DNA from 2 places in the Providencia sp. UF-224 genome. Region 1 is predicted to be linked to the other one. Evidence: predicted binding sites of a transcription regulator. Region 1 holds the regulator's gene; the other holds the start of a gene.
What was found. Region 1 encodes CRP, which controls carbon source genes, mostly activating them, when cyclic AMP is high. Its sites were predicted from a motif close to ATGTGANNNNNNTCACAT; they were not measured.
Positions count from the first base shown of each region.

Region 2: the regulator CRP is predicted to act here: its motif matches at 6,310-6,327, upstream of AC4IFO_RS07265 (CidA/LrgA family protein).

Region 1 is NZ_JBSICC010000014.1:21,334-29,496, reverse strand. Features, by position in the region: gene AC4IFO_RS14185 (aminodeoxychorismate synthase component II) at 1-28, shown strand, start outside; gene AC4IFO_RS14180 (aspartate aminotransferase family protein) at 158-1,372, shown strand; gene AC4IFO_RS14175 (hypothetical protein) at 1,433-2,794, opposite strand; gene AC4IFO_RS14170 (hypothetical protein) at 2,979-3,953, opposite strand; gene crp (cAMP-activated global transcriptional regulator CRP) at 4,141-4,773, opposite strand; gene AC4IFO_RS14160 (OsmC family protein) at 5,128-5,529, shown strand; gene AC4IFO_RS14155 (phosphoribulokinase) at 5,620-6,486, opposite strand; gene AC4IFO_RS14150 (YheU family protein) at 6,545-6,754, opposite strand; gene AC4IFO_RS14145 (hydrolase) at 6,751-7,734, opposite strand; gene AC4IFO_RS14140 (LysE family translocator) at 7,836-8,163, shown strand, end outside.
Region 2 is NZ_JBSICC010000005.1:148,385-156,547, forward strand. Features, by position in the region: gene dcd (dCTP deaminase) at 1-160, opposite strand, end outside; gene udk (uridine kinase) at 199-843, opposite strand; gene htpX (zinc metalloprotease HtpX) at 1,025-1,981, opposite strand; gene AC4IFO_RS07250 (LemA family protein) at 2,067-2,627, opposite strand; gene apbC (iron-sulfur cluster carrier protein ApbC) at 2,824-3,936, opposite strand; gene metG (methionine--tRNA ligase) at 4,204-6,231, shown strand; gene AC4IFO_RS07265 (CidA/LrgA family protein) at 6,379-6,846, shown strand; gene AC4IFO_RS07270 (CidB/LrgB family autolysis modulator) at 6,846-7,541, shown strand; gene cdd (cytidine deaminase) at 7,746-8,163, shown strand, end outside.

The DNA of each region.
Region 1 (8,163 bases):
GTTATTGAATAATTTCCTAAAGTATTAGTTTGGTAATATTGTTCATAATAAATTAATTATGCATATTTCACCCTTACCTATTGCTCTTTTGTGATTTTTTATTCATATTTGATGCTTATATTTTCACTTAAGCATCAAGTTAGAGCAGGTGAGGGGTATGACAGAACAACAATCAGTAAATCGGCAGACTTTTGACCAAGTCATGTTGCCTATATTTTCGCCAGCAGAATTTATTCCAGTCAAGGGCGAAGGAAGCCGTGTTTGGGATCAGCAAGGCAAAGAATACATTGATTTTGCAGGCGGAATTGCGGTTTTAGCCTTGGGTCATTGCCACCCAAGTTTGGTCGCGGCCGTTCGTGAACAGAGTGAGAAGCTTTGGCACGTCAGTAATATCTTTACCAATGAACAAGCGCTTAAACTCGCGCAAAAAATCACCCAAGCAACATTTGCCGATCGCGCGTTTTTTGTGAACTCAGGTTCCGAAGCCAATGAGGCGGCTTTTAAACTAGCACGTCGTTATGCCATCACAAAATACAGCCCTTATAAAACCAAAATTATTGCCTTCAAGCAGGGGTTTCACGGGCGCACATTATTTACCGTTTCGGTCGGTGGACAAGCTAAATATGCAGATGGCTTCGGGCCAAAGCCTGCGGACATTATCCATGTGCCTTTTAACGACCTTGATGCGGTTAAAGCAGTGATAGATGAGAATACCTGTGCGGTTGTTTTAGAGCCCGTACAAGGCGAAGGGGGTGTCACTGCGGCTACGTCAGAATTTCTGCAAGGTGTTCGTAAACTGTGTGATGAAAATAACGCCTTATTAATTTTCGATGAAGTGCAAAGTGGAATGGGGCGTACAGGCAAGCTATTTTCATATATGCACTATGGTGTGACACCCGATATTTTAACTACGGCAAAAGCATTGGGCGGTGGTTTTCCAATTAGTGCAATGATCACCACAGAAGAAATCGCGAAAACCATGGAAGTTGGTTCTCATGGTACAACGTATGGCGGTAACCCATTAGCTTGCGCGGTAGGTAATGCGGCATTTGATATTATTAATACTGAAGAAGTGTTAAAAGGTGTCGAAAAACGTCGCGAGCTATTCGTTGCTCATTTAAATAAGCTGAACGATAAATATGGCATTTTCTCCGAGATCAGAGGAATGGGGTTATTAATCGGCGCGGAGTTAGATGGCAAACTATTAAACCGTTCGAAAGATGTTTTGCAAGCCAGTGCTGTAGAAGGCTTAATGATGTTAAATGCAGGCACTAATGTACTGCGTTTTACGCCTTCACTGATTATTTCTGAAGAAGAAATCAACAGCGGTATGGCGAAATTAGAGGCGGCGATCGGGAAGTTGCTGAAATAATTGAAAGATAAGTTGCAGAATGATTTCTGCAACTTATTAAAAAATTGTTTTTTATAACGACTATTGAGCTGGTAATGGCATTTTTTTCATCTTAGCTTGGTCCTCTAACCGTGCTTGTAATTGCTCTTCTGAGCTATTACTGGGTATTCCAGCAGCTAGGCATTGATCTTTATGTTCATGTGAATATTTATTTACTTTTTTATTCTTGGCTAAAGGGTATTTATTTTTTAGTTTCTCTTTTTTTTGAGTTGTTTTTTTCTCATTAACCTTAGTGTCTGGTGTAAGGTTATTAGCCTCATTATCGGAACTGTAACCAGAAGATAATGAAGTGAGACTAATAGAGGTCATCATTTTCTCTTTATTAGCAAGTATTTCCCTTAGTGCTTTAATTTCATGATCTTTTATATCATTTTTAAGCTTTAATTCATGGAACATGCTTGTTGAATTAATTTTGTTTTTAACTAACTCATCTATTAGATTATATAATGAATTATTTTCAAATATTAAATTATCAATATTTTCATTGTTTTTTGTGTTTTCTACTTCCGATTTTTTTTCAAATACATCATCAAAATCAAAGTTGTGAGATTCATCATGGTATATAGGCGTATTGTCTTCATCGTAAGTAACTAAAAATTCGCTCATTATTGGTTTTTTTATAGCTAAAATGTTTTTTTCTAGAGCACTTTTATCCAATGTAATATTGTGAATTTTATTTTTTATGTCTTTTAGTTCACCAGTTAGTAAATTTTTTACTGTCGTTTGCATGTTAATTAAACTTTCCAATTTTTCATTCTTTTCTTCCATGTTAATCTCTTTTGATACTTCTTCTTCTAATGAAGAAAGGTATTTACTTTCTTTTTTTAAGTGTGAAATTCCTCTTATTTTTGACTCATATCTTATGGATGATTTCAGATCATCAATTTCGTTTTTTAGCTCTTCTTGTTTATTTGTTAATTTTTCATTTCTGTCTAATAAATCTTGGTAATGTTTAAGGTAGCCTATTGTTTCATTTTGCTTTTCGATGATTTCATCTGTAGCGGGATTTTCACTAAAAAAACTATTCTTATCTAACAAGTTATTAATGGATTTTTCTATTTTATTTGTTAAATCTTTGATGAATTGTGGGATCTTAAAAGATTTTTCTATTAGCTTATTTTCGAGGGTGGATATTGTTTTTTTGTTTGAGTTTAATGTATGGAATAAATTTAATTCTTTTTCCTGTGATTCATTTTCTGTTAGGTTTATGTGAAACTTTGATTCCACCTCTTTTTTGTTAAAACGAAAAGATGAGAATGGGTTATTTACTTTTATATTTTTAATTTTTTGTATAATAGTGGGTGTTTCTCTTGTAGCTCCAGTTGATGAAATTTCTTTGTATAGTGAGCTAGTTGTGGTATTGTTCTGGGGATTAGTTTTCATAGTCATATCCTATATTAATACTAAAAAGTAATTTATTAATTAAATATTCATGCTTAATATTGAAATTATTAACCTATTCAATATGTTGGTTTTATCTTATGACATTGTTATGTTGATAAGATGTAATTAATCATTGCCTTAATGATGGTTTTAAATGAAAAAAGAAAACACTTTATTGAATGATTTATTTTTTTAATTCGTTCAATAAATTATCATTAATGTGAATTTGATTTTGTATTTCAACGATGTTATTCATAAGTGCATTCATTTCCATGGTTAGTCTTTTTTCTTTTTTAATGCTATTGCTTATTTTTATTAAGTCAGAGTTTTTAATTGAAGTGACATTCCTATTTAAGTGAGGTTTTCGTTCTTTATGGTCTAATGGCGTAGATTTGTTAGATAGTTTGTAATGTTGCTTGATATATTGTGTTCTTAATGCGGATGTTTTTGTTTGTAATATATTCCCCTTAAAATCAAAAGTGCTTTTAGGTAGAGGGGTTGATTTAGAATGCTCTTGAATATTGTCAGCAACTCTATAGTGTACATATGTAATTTTTTTTTGAGAAAAAGGCGTTGTTTTTTGTTTAACTTGCTCTAATGGGGAATTAACATTAATAATTTCTTTTGTGTTTCTTTGAATTATTAAGGGGATTTTAGTACCGTTTTTATTTTCTAGTTGCTTAGGTGGATGATAGTTTTTTATGATTTCATCCTTTATTTCTGGAGTGTTGATATTAACCCCTGGAATTTTAACGTACCGATATAAAAAATTGGCATATCCATGCATTTCTTCATCAGCGCGATTGAAATTTTCAAAAATTGTCTGATTTTCTTTTATTAGCGAATTGGCATCTTGCTCATTATAAAAAGTAGATGCATAAAACTTATATAATCGACCTTTCAGTTGATTAACTTTATACTTAAATTCGTCAGAGTGTAATAATTTAGTATCCTTTATACTTTCTGAATCACTTTCATAAGCTGAGTCAATGCTTTCTAGGCTACAAGCATGTGATGGTTTAGATTGCCGCTGAGTGGATAATGGTTCTTTTCTCGATGAAGCAGTAACAGTAAAGATTTTCTTTATAAAATCATCGGAATTACTAATGTTTTTAAAAATATCGGAATGACCTGACAAATTGCTAAGTGTAATTTTCATAAATATAACCCTACTTAATATTATAATTATTATTTTATAGAGAGCTAAATAGAGAAAATATAAAGAAACGACACTCATTAAAAAATGATATATAAAATAATCGTATTTTGGGAAAATAGCGTTATATCGATGATACAACGCTATTTGAAAGTGTGCGCCCCACCAAGGGAGTGAGGCGAAAGGTTAATTATCGTGTACCGTAAACAACAATGGTTTTACCATGCGCAGAGATTAAGTTTTGATCTTCCAGCATTTTCAAAATACGGCCGACAGTTTCACGGGAACAACCAACGATTTGGCCAATTTCCTGACGGGTGATTTTGATTTGCATCCCGTCTGGATGCGTCATGGCATCAGGTTGTTTGGCTAGATTCAGTAATGTTTGTGCAATACGGCCAGTTACGTCTAAGAAGGCGAGGTTGCCCACTTTTTCTGACGTGGTTTGCAGGCGGCTTGCCATTTGCGCAGAGAGGCGCATTAAGATATCAGGGTTAACCTGAATCAATTGACGGAATTTTTTGTAAGAAATTTCAGCAACTTCGCAGGCGATTTTTGCTCTAACCCACGCAGTACGTTCTTGCCCTTCTTCAAATAATCCAAGCTCACCAATGAAATCCCCCTGATTCAGGTAGGAGAGGATCATTTCTTTGCCTTCTTCATCTTTGATTAAAACAGCCACTGAACCTTTAACGATGTAGTAAAGGGTTTCTGCTTTCTCACCCTGATGGATCAGTGTGCTCTTGGATGGATACTTATGAATATGGCAGTGTGACAAAAACCATTCAAGAGTAGGGTCTGTTTGTGGCTTGCCGAGAACCATTAGCGTTATCCTCTGTATGTTATTGCAGCCATCCGGAAAGCGTACCAGAAAGGCTGGCTTTAAAGTCACTAGCTTAGCATATTAATTTGTCTTATATACCCTAAATAACAGGAAGAGCAACATTGCATCAATCGCTTTTCATGGTTAGGGTAAACAAACTGATATCAACACTATAATATAATCAAATACAACGTTGAGTTTTGATCTTAATCCTATCAACTAAGTATTGTTTGTAGCATATCCAATACAGAAAGTCTTCCCTGTATCGCTTCAGCAGAATAAAGCTGATATAACATTCATTATATCTATGGAACAATGTAGCCTTTAAATCGATTTCATTTCAAGGGGAATAAAATGGAAGCAAGAGTTAAATGGGTAGAAGGACTCTCTTTTTTAGGTGAGTCAGCGTCAGGCCACCAAGTGATGATGGACGGTAACGCAGGCGATAAAGCACCAAGCCCAATGGAGATGGTATTAATGGCTGCGGGTGGCTGTAGCGCAATTGACGTGGTATCCATCTTACAAAAAGGCCGTAATGATATTACCGACTGTGAAGTGAAATTAACCTCTCAGCGCCGTGAAGAGGCGCCACGTTATTTCGTTAAAATCCATCTGCATTTTATTGTAACAGGGAATGAATTAACGGATAAAGCCGTTGAACGTGCCGTTCAACTTTCGGCTGAAAAATATTGTTCGGTCGCGTTGATGTTGGAAAAAACTGTCGAAGTGACCCATAGCTTTGAAATAAAAAATTAAAAATAAATTTAATTATTATTAATATATTTGAATTTAAAGATGCTTATCTTAATTATTGGTAAGCATCTTGTTTAATAATTAAAAAATAATTTAGCTATGTTTCTGGCTAATGAGTTTTTCGACTATTGGCGTCATAATTAATTCCATCGCGAGACCTAATTTCCCGCCAGGCACGACAATAGTATTCATCGCAGAGATAAAAGAGCCTGATATCATTGATAGCAGGTAGGGAAAATCGATCTGCTCAAGCCCGCGAAAACGAATAACAATAAAACTTTCATCCTGTGAAGGAATAGCTTTCGCTGAAAACGGGTTTGAGGTATCGACAGTAGGTACGCGTTGGAAGTTAATATGGGTACGGGAAAATTGTGGCGTGATGTAGTTAATGTAATCCCCCATCGAACGTACCACTGAATCCATTACCGCTTCTCGGGAGTGCCCGCGCTCAGTGGTGTCACGGATAAGCTTTTGTATCCACTCTAAGTTCACGATAGGCACAACACCGACAAGTAAATCAACATGTTGCGCAACATTGTGCTCAGGTGTCACTATCCCACCGTGTAAGCCTTCATAAAACAGCACATCCGTTTTTTCTGGCAACGATTCCCAAGGGGTGAATGTACCCGGTTGTAAACCATAAGGCACGGCTTCGTCGTAGGTGTGTAGGTATTTTCGTGATTTTCCACAGCCCGTTTTGGCGTAATCCACCAGTGTTTGCTCAAGTAGCGCAAAGTCATTGGCTTCTGGGCCAAAATAACTAATATGGCGGCCTTGTTCTCTGGCTTTACGGATTGCCATATCCATTTCAGGACGCGTATAGCGATGAAAGCTGTCACCTTCTAGCGTAGCAGATTGGATATTTAATTGATGGAATATTTTACGGAATGCTTGGCTAGTTGAGGTCGTGCCAGCACCGCTTGAACCAGTGATGGCAATAATCGGGTGTTTTTTGGACATAGCGGACTCCCTGTGTTGCGCTTATGGCCACTATTTCAGAAACAGCGAACGAAGCGGGTTAGCGGGCTTTAGGCATGAAATTAACGGATTCATGCAATTCTGACCAGACTAGCACAATTTCGCCAGAAACTAACTGCCGTTTCACATCGTTCACTTTATCTTGCAGGCTTTTTTCTTGGGCGCCGTAGTCGGTGCCCTCGCGTAACACATAGCTTTCAATCAGATTATCCAGTGTTTCAGGCGCAAGCTCTCGCCAAGGAATAATCATTCTTTTTCCTTATTTAAATAAGGAGTTAGCCATTGTGGAATCCGGGTTTCTAGCCACATTTGAGGCTTTCTTAATGTCCCACTCACAAAGCCCACGTGGCCACCGTGTTCAGTCATTTGATATTCCACGTTTTTAGGTAAATGGGATAAATCAGGAACGACTTCAGGTGCCATAAAAGGATCATCTTTGGCATGAATGATTAACGTTGGTTTCGTAATATAGGCAAGCTTAGGGAGGGCGCTACATTTCTGATAATAATCTGTTGCATCATCAAAGCCATGAATACGAGCGGTGATAACATCATCAAATTCACGAATACGTTTCAGTTGTTTTAGCTGTAACAAATTTAATGGCAAGGAACCGGGGTAGCGAACCAGTTTACGAGTCGCATTACGCTTTAAGCCATTGAGTAGATAGCGTTGATAAAATTGGGAAATCCCTTTTTCCATACGCAATGAACAGGCTTCCAACATTAATGGGGCGGAGACCACAACGCCTGCATCTACATCGGCATTTTGACCGCTTTCAGCGAGATAACACGCTAACATATTGCCACCAAGGGAATAACCGACAGCGGCTGTTGGTGCATCACCAAAAGTTTGTTTTAGCCAGCGTAAGAAATAACGAGCATCATTGGTTTCACCTGAGTGATAGATACGCTGTTGGCGATTGGGCTCGCCGCTGCAACCACGAAAATGCATAATCACACCTAACCAGCCTTGGTTTTGTGCACTTTCTAGCATACCGTGAGCATAGGGGCTTTTAAAATTGCCTTCTAAGCCATGAAAAATGACTAAACGCGGCTTGTGTGCAGCGAGCTCAGGTTTTTCGCTCCAAGCAAGATCGATAAAATCGCCATCAGGCAATTCAAGTCTCTGCCAAAGAGGTTTAATTTTCGGTGTCCTGCGAAAAATTCTTGGCAACAACGTTTGGAGGTGTGGATTCTTAGCCCAACTTATCGGACGAAAGTTTTCTGACATAGCCTTATTTTATTTTATGGGGACTCTTGTGAGTCACATAACATACTGTTATTTTTTTGTGATGCAAGTAAACAAATTTGAGTTTGAGGATTAAAGTATAAATGACACTGGGGCTGATTTTTTCACTTTTTACATTTCTATTCATTGCAGCAGTCACACCCGGCCCTAACAATATGTTGCTGACTTCAAGTGCAGCAAACTATGGTTTTCGCCGTACTATCACATTATGCCTAGGGATCATGCTAGGTATGCAGTCCATACTTTACCTCTCTGCATTTGGGATTGCTGCGCTTTTACTGCTATATCCTGCTATTCATATCGTTTTAAAGATTGCAGGGAGTATTTACCTTTTATGGCTTGCGTGGAAAACCGCAACAGCAAATTATGCACCACTTAAGGAAAATAGCGAAGTGGCAAAAAGCGTGACTT
Region 2 (8,163 bases), on a different contig from region 1:
GATCGATAAATGCCGCGGTATGTCCACGAAAAACACGAAACTGATTTCCTAAACGGACATCTGCGGTCGCACCATTGATCCGTTCAACAGGTGGGCGCGGGCTAATCACTAATTTACCATCATCCATCCATTGAATTATATCGCGGTCACAAAGACGCATGGCTGTTTCCCCCTTCATAATGTTAGTTTCTGCCTTGATTAATCTTGGCAGAATTCCCCGATCTTCGCTTTTAAGATATCAATTGCCACACGGTTTTTTCCACCGCGAGGCACAATAATATCGGCATACTGTTTCGATGGCTCAATAAACTGTAAGAACATTGGGCGAACCGTTTTATTGTATTGGTCAATCACGGAATCTAATGTTCTGCCCCGTTCATTTACATCACGTTTAATGCGGCGCATCAAGCAAATATCGAGTGGTGTATCAACAAAAATAGAAAAATCCATCTCACCACGTAGGCGTTTATCGGTTAACAATAAAATGCCTTCAATAATAATGACTTTTTTAGGTTTAAATGTGATGGTTTTTTCTTTGCGAGTGTGAGCGACATAGTCGTATTGCGGGATTTCTACTGCTTGACCACTTTTTAGTGATCGGAGGTGTTCAAAAAGCAAACTGTGATCCATTGAATTCGGATGGTCATAGTTCACTTTAAGCCGTTCTTCCATTGGCACGTCTGCTTGGTCTTTATAATAACAGTCCTCTGGAATAACACCGATATTATGATCACCGACCTTTTCTCGTAATTCACGATATAGAGTGCTTGCAATTAAGCTTTTGCCAGATGCAGAGGCTCCCGATATACCTACAATGGTACAGTGATGCGCTATGTCAGTCATAAAATGATAACCTGGTTAAATATTTTAGAAATGAAAATACATAACATCAAAATGTTACGTTGGCGGAATTATAGGGGGTAATGGCGTGTTGTTCCAGCGTCCCTCGACAAAGTTCGCTAAAAAAAACGCCAATATTTGATAGAAAATGGGGAATTGATGATTAGCCCTTTAATTTATAGGGCTAAAATGGCTTCTTACCTTCTAATGCAGCAATGCGATTTTCAATAGAGGGATGAGTGGAAAACACAGAATCCCCTTTATTAAAAATATAAGCCGCTTTACGGTAAGCCTGCCCTGTACTGCTCTCATCATACTCATGCGTTTCGTGCTTGCCTGATATTTTTTTCAATGCACTGATCATCGCTTGGTTATCAGAAGTGAGATCAACCGCCGCCGCATCCGCCATATATTCACGAGTACGGGATAAATAAAAATACAGAATTTGCGTGATCCATGGCAACACAAAATTCAAGACCATTAAAATCATTTGGGCTTTATTCGCCGCATTATTGCGGCTTCGTCCTGCGGTACGAATAAAAATCTGACTAAATACGTTAGTTACCGTCAAAATCACGTTCGCTAAAATACCCACATACAGGGTCAGCTTCGAGTCACCATGTATAATATGGCCGACCTCGTGCGCCAGAACGGCTTGCACTTCTTGCCGGTTCAATGCTTGAAGTAGACCGCGAGTCACACCAACCAATGCATTACGGCCATTCCAACCTGCGGCAAATGCATTTGGTTCATCACTTTCTAAAATATATAAACGAGGAATATAGCCTAAACTTGCACTTAAGCTAAGCTCTTCAATAATATTAAACAGCTGTTTTTCTTCTGAACTGGTGGCATTTTCTGGGTTGATTTCTTTCGCATTCATCCCTGCCAACATCATTTTATGGCCCCGAAAATGAATATAAATCAAACCTAGGAATGTCAAACCTAAAACGATAAATGTCGCAATTGGCATTTCTTTTAACGTCACAAATTCCATTGCATTATCAAACAAATCTAACTGTTCATTTGGATGCGTGGCAATATCCGCTAATAACCCAATGATAAGCATAATAAAAATATAGCTCATCACCACAAAACGAGTCCGAATATTATTTTTACGTATGACGTTACGAAAATCCATAAAATACCCTGCTTTCTATCACAGATAATTATCGGAACGTCCTAAGTTGTTCCGATAATTTTTCTAAATAACAATTAACCGATAATTAGTCGAAATTAATACGACGTGACTCTTCAGACTTAATCGTCTCTTCGTCAAGACGCCAATATTCTTTCGATATTTTTAAGCTAGGAATAATGCCAACAATAAGCGCGGCAGGCATCGAGGCAATATAAGCATTATAGGTTTCTAAAGTACGGTTATAACCACGTTTCGCAAAAGAAAGCTTATTTTCTGAAGACACAATTTCTTCTTGCAGATTTGCCATGATTGCGTCAGATTTCAGCTCTGGATAAGCTTCAACTGCAACGTTAATCGCCCCACTGCTCACCATTTTGGATAATGCATCTTCCGCTTCACGTGCTTTATCACCCGTTGCATTTTGAGCCTGAGTACGCAGTTCGGTAATTTTACTGAACACTTCCGTTTCATGGCTTAAATATTTTTTCACCGTCGCAAGTAAGCTATCAAACACTTTTCCGCGTCTGTCTAATTGAACTGAAATTTCAGTTTCGCTGGAAACTACGGCTTCGCGTAATGCTACAATGCGGTTATAAAAATAAATAACGATCAGCACCACTACGACAATAAAAATTAAAAATTTCATAATCACCTTTTAGGGCTTGCCCATAGGAAAGAATTCATCAACAACCATATCGCTTTATTCTACGCTATCCTTTCTCAATAGAGAAACAATCCGCTGATAAATCAGAAAAAGGGAAATTGCTGGGTTGGTGCTCAATACAAATAAAAAAGGCTATTTAATGTTAAACACTAAATAGCCCTTATTAAATTACGCTAAATTACACTGCGCGGAATGAAATTTCCGTTGGGATTTTATCCCCTTCCCAATACATTAATGCCGAAATACCTGATGCGATTTCACGGTAAATATCCGCAAATTCACCTTCAGGGTCGCGCATAACGGTCGGCTGACCGCGGTCAAGGTCTTCACGCAGAGAAATATGCAGCGGAACTTGGCCTAACAGCTTCGTGTTGTATTTCTCAGCCAGTTTTTCTGCACCACCGGTACCGAAAATTGGCTCAACATGGCCGCAATTACTGCAAATATGTGCGCTCATATTTTCGATAACACCTAGCACTGGCACATTCACTTTCTTAAACATCACGATGCCTTTCATGGCGTCGACCAGCGCGATATCTTGTGGCGTTGTCACCACAACCGCGCCTGTTACAGGGATGTTTTGAGATAGTGTTAATTGGATATCACCGGTTCCCGGTGGCATATCGATAACTAAATAGTCTAAATCTGGCCATAAGGTATCTTGCAGCATTTGCATTAACGCCTTACTTGCCATCGGGCCACGCCAGACCATCGCATTATCATCAGTGACTAAATAACCGATTGAGTTAGTCGCTAAACCATACGCCATAATTGGCGCCATGTGCTGGCCATCTGGAGACGTTGGGCGTTCTAATGTAGTGCCTAACATATTGGGAATAGACGGGCCATAAATGTCCGCATCAAGGATACCGACTTTCGCCCCTTCTTGCGCCAGTGCTAACGCGAGGTTGACGGAAGTGCTGGATTTCCCCACGCCGCCTTTACCTGAACTCACCGCCAGAATATTGCGCACGCCCTTAATGCCAGGCAAATCGTTCGCGCGTTTTAGCGTTGTCACATCGTGGCGTAATTTCCACTCAACCGCATGAGCACCTGTGAGTTGTTTTAGCTCTGCCGTTTTTTCGCTAATCAGCGTTTGGAAAGGGCCTTTCCAAACAAATGGCATGACTAATTCGACGTGCAGCACATTGTCTAACATCGCACAATGATGTAACGCTTTGATAGAAATCAGATTACGTTGCAGCGTTGGGTGTGTAAATGAAGCCAAAACTTTGGAGACTTGTTCAGTCAGCAGTTCTGGTTTGTTCTGCTCGGGGGATTTATCGTTCATCCCGGCTCCTTTATTTATATTTTTGAACTATAGATATCCTATATAACTCGATAAGGTACCTGAGATTAGACGGATATACTTTGACTGAGGTTAATCATAACAGAGAACACGAAAAATAGTGATTACCAAGCGCAGGAAAAGCCACGAAGAGGCAAAAATTTCTTTTTCCAACAAATTTCCAATTAATCTTTTATACCCCTAGCAGCGATGGTTTTGATCGGTTAACATCAAAGACCCTTTTCAAATAATGGAAGTAAGAAAGTTACTATGTCTCAAGTCGCGAATAAATTACTGGTAACCTGTGCGTTACCCTATGCTAACGGTTCAATCCATCTTGGTCATATCCTGGAACACATTCAGGCTGATATTTGGGTCCGTTATCAGCGAATGCGCGGCAAAGAGGTTCATTTTATCTGTGCCGACGACGCGCACGGAACCCCAATCATGCTTAAAGCACAACAGCTAGGTGTCACACCTGAAGCTATGATTGCAGAAGTGAGCCAAGAACATCAGAACGATTTTGCGGGTTTTTCCATTAGCTATGATAATTATCACTCCACACACAGTGAAGAAAATAAACAATTATCAGAACTGATTTATGGGAAACTGAAAAATAACGGTTTTATTAAAAATCGCACTATTTCTCAGCTTTTCGACCCAGAAAAAGGCATGTTCTTACCAGACCGCTTCGTTAAAGGCACTTGCCCGAAATGTAAAGCAGAAGACCAATACGGTGATAACTGTGAAGTGTGTAGCGCAACCTACAGCCCAACAGAATTAATCAACCCACGTTCGGTTATCTCTGGTGCAACGCCTGTAATGCGTGATTCAGAGCACTTTTTCTTTGATTTACCTGCATTTAGCGACATGCTACAAGCATGGACTCGCTCAGGCGCACTGCAAGAGCAAGTGGCGAATAAAATGCAAGAATGGTTCGAGTCTGGCCTGCAACAGTGGGATATTACCCGTGATGCACCGTATTTCGGCTTTGAAATCCCAGATGCACCGGGCAAATATTTCTACGTCTGGTTGGATGCACCAATTGGTTACATGGGTTCATTTAAAAACCTGTGTGACAAACGTGGTGATCTGAATTTCGATGAGTTCTGGAATAAAGATTCGAAAACAGACCTTTACCACTTTATCGGTAAAGATATCGTCTATTTCCACAGCCTGTTCTGGCCTGCGATGTTAGAAGGCAGTCAATTCCGTAAACCAACTAATCTGTTTGTCCATGGTTATGTCACGGTTAACGGAGCGAAAATGTCCAAATCCCGTGGTACATTTATCACAGCGCGCTCATATTTAGACCATTTGGATGCAGACTGCTTACGTTATTACTACGCAGCAAAACTGTCTTCACGTATCGATGATATCGATTTAAACCTTGAAGACTTCGTCCAGCGCGTCAATAGCGATATCGTGAATAAAGTGGTTAACTTAGCTTCGCGTAACGCAGGCTTTATTGCTAAACGCTTCGATGGCAAGTTATCTGCAAACTTAGCAGAGCCTGAGCTATATCAACAGTTTGTTGACGCGGCAAAAGTCATCGGTGAAGATTTTAGCAATCGTGAATACAATAAAGCGATCCGCGAAATCATGGCATTAGCTGATATCGCGAACCGTTATGTGGATGAAAAGGCCCCTTGGGTGGTTGCTAAACAAGAAGGTAAAGACCAAGAATTGCAAGATATCTGCTCAATGGGTATCAACCTGTTCCGCATTCTGATGACTTACCTGAAACCCGTTTTACCGGGTCTGACCAAACGTGCAGAAGCGTTCTTGAATACTGAACTGTCTTGGGATGCGATTAGCACACCATTACTTAACCACAATGTTGCACCTTTCAAAGCCCTGTTTAACCGTATTGAAATGACAAAAGTGGATTCGATGGTTGAAGCATCAAAAGAAAGTATCAAGCCAATCCAGCAAGTGACTGGTCCACTGGCGGATGACCCAATCCAAGATACAATCACCTTTGATGATTTTGCAAAAATCGATCTGCGAATTGCACTAATCAAACACGCGGATTTTGTTGAAGGGTCAGACAAACTACTGAAATTACAGTTAGATATCGGTGGTGAAACACGCCAAGTGTTCTCAGGCATCCGTTCTGCCTATCCAGATCCAAAAGCGTTGGAAGGCCGTTTAACGGTGATGGTCGCTAACCTTGCACCACGTAAAATGCGCTTTGGCATTTCCGAAGGTATGGTCATGGCAGCAGGCCCTGGTGGGAAAGATATCTATTTGCTTAGCCCTGATAGCGGCGCACAGCCGGGTATGCAAGTTAAGTAACACTAACTTGTTATAGCGGTTCTTTAAGCCAGTGAAAGTGGAGAGCAAAAACTCTCCACTTTTTTATTGCCTTTTTTATTGTGATCAGTAGCACAATTATCAAGTTAATTGTATGATGAATAGATATCAAGCTACAGGACAAATCTCATGTCATTTAAACAGGTGCTGATAACGGGATGGCAGTATTTGCGCGCTTTCGCAATACTTTACCTCTGCCTGATTGTCGGAAACCTTATCTCTACCCTACTTCCTTTTGCCATTCCCGGCAGTATTGTTGGTATGCTCATTCTGTTTGCACTACTGGCACTGCAAATTATCCCTGCTCACTGGGCACAACCCGGATGCAGTATTTTACTGAAAAATATGACCATTCTGTTTGTGCCTATCGGTGTGGGGATCATGAATTACTATGACTTACTGAGTCAGCAACTGATCCCGATTGTGGTTTCTTGCATGGTCAGCACCTTAATAGTCATGATAGTAGTCGCTATCAGTTCCAACTATATTCACAAAGAACGCCCTGTCATCGGCGCTAAACCTGATGAAGTTCCCCTTCCCCCTGAAGAGCCAATTTCTTCGGTGATTAATAATGATAAAACTAAGGGGAACGAATAATGTTAACGCACATTTGGTGGTCATTACCGCTGACAATTGTGGTGTTTTATCTTGCTCGCAAACTGTCAGTAAAATTTAAGCTACCAATATTAAACCCATTATTAATCACCATTGCGGTGCTTATTGCCATATTGGTTATCACCAATACCTCTTATGAACATTATTTTGCGGGCAGTAAAATCCTGAATGATTTACTGCAACCTGCCGTTGTGGCACTGGCTTTCCCTCTTTATGAGCAAATGCACCAAATTCGTGCCCAATGGAAATCCCTATTTAGCATCTGCTTTGCAGGTAGCATCGTCGCGATGTTCAGTGGTGCAGCAATTGCATTTTGGCTTGGAGCAACGCCGGATATCGCTGCCTCTGTATTGCCGAAATCAGTCACAACCCCCATCGCGATGGCGGTTGCTGATTCAATTGGAGGGATCCCCGCAATTAGCGCTGCTTGCGTGCTGTTTGTGGGTATTTTAGGCGCAATGTTCGGGCACAGTTTATTTGATGCCCTACGTGTTCGCACCCATGCGTCTCGCGGGCTTGCGATGGGAACGGCTTCCCACGCATTAGGTACCGCACGTTGCGCTGAAGTCAATTACATTGAGGGGGCTTATAGTTCACTCGCATTGATGACCTGTGGGGTGATCACCTCGTTAAGTGCGCCATTTATATTTCCTGTCATTTTGCATCTTTTTAGCTAATCTTATTAGTTACACGCCCAGTTAAATATGATGAGTAAGGGAAAACGATATTCTCTTACTTATCATTGAACACTAAAAACATGAGATATATCTCTCAATTAAAGAATTTGTTTCATATGTTTCATTTAAATTAGTGATTTAAATCACATTTCATTATGTGCTTTATTGAATAGAATGAAAGCAATTAAATAGGGAGGGTAACTCATGCATTCAAGATTTAAGGCCGCTTGGGCCGAGCTTCCAGAGAAGCTACAGTCTGTACTTAGACCTATCATTGATAAATCCGATTTCGCCGGAATGCTAACGGCTGAGCAAGTACAACACATTAAAGCGCAAAGCGGTGTTAGCGACTCAGAATTAGCATTCTCACTACTCCCTTTTGCAGCGGCCTATGCCGTCACTCCTATCTCCCATTTTCACGTTGGTGCAATCGCTTGCGGCGCTAGCGGTAATTTATATTTCGGCGCCAATATGGAGTTTAGTCATGTTTCGATGGGGCAAGTGATCCACGCGGAGCAATGTGCGATCACCCATTCGTGGATGAAAGGCGAAAAGCAAATTACGTCGATCACCGTGAATTACACCCCATGTGGCCATTGCCGACAATTTATGAATGAATTGC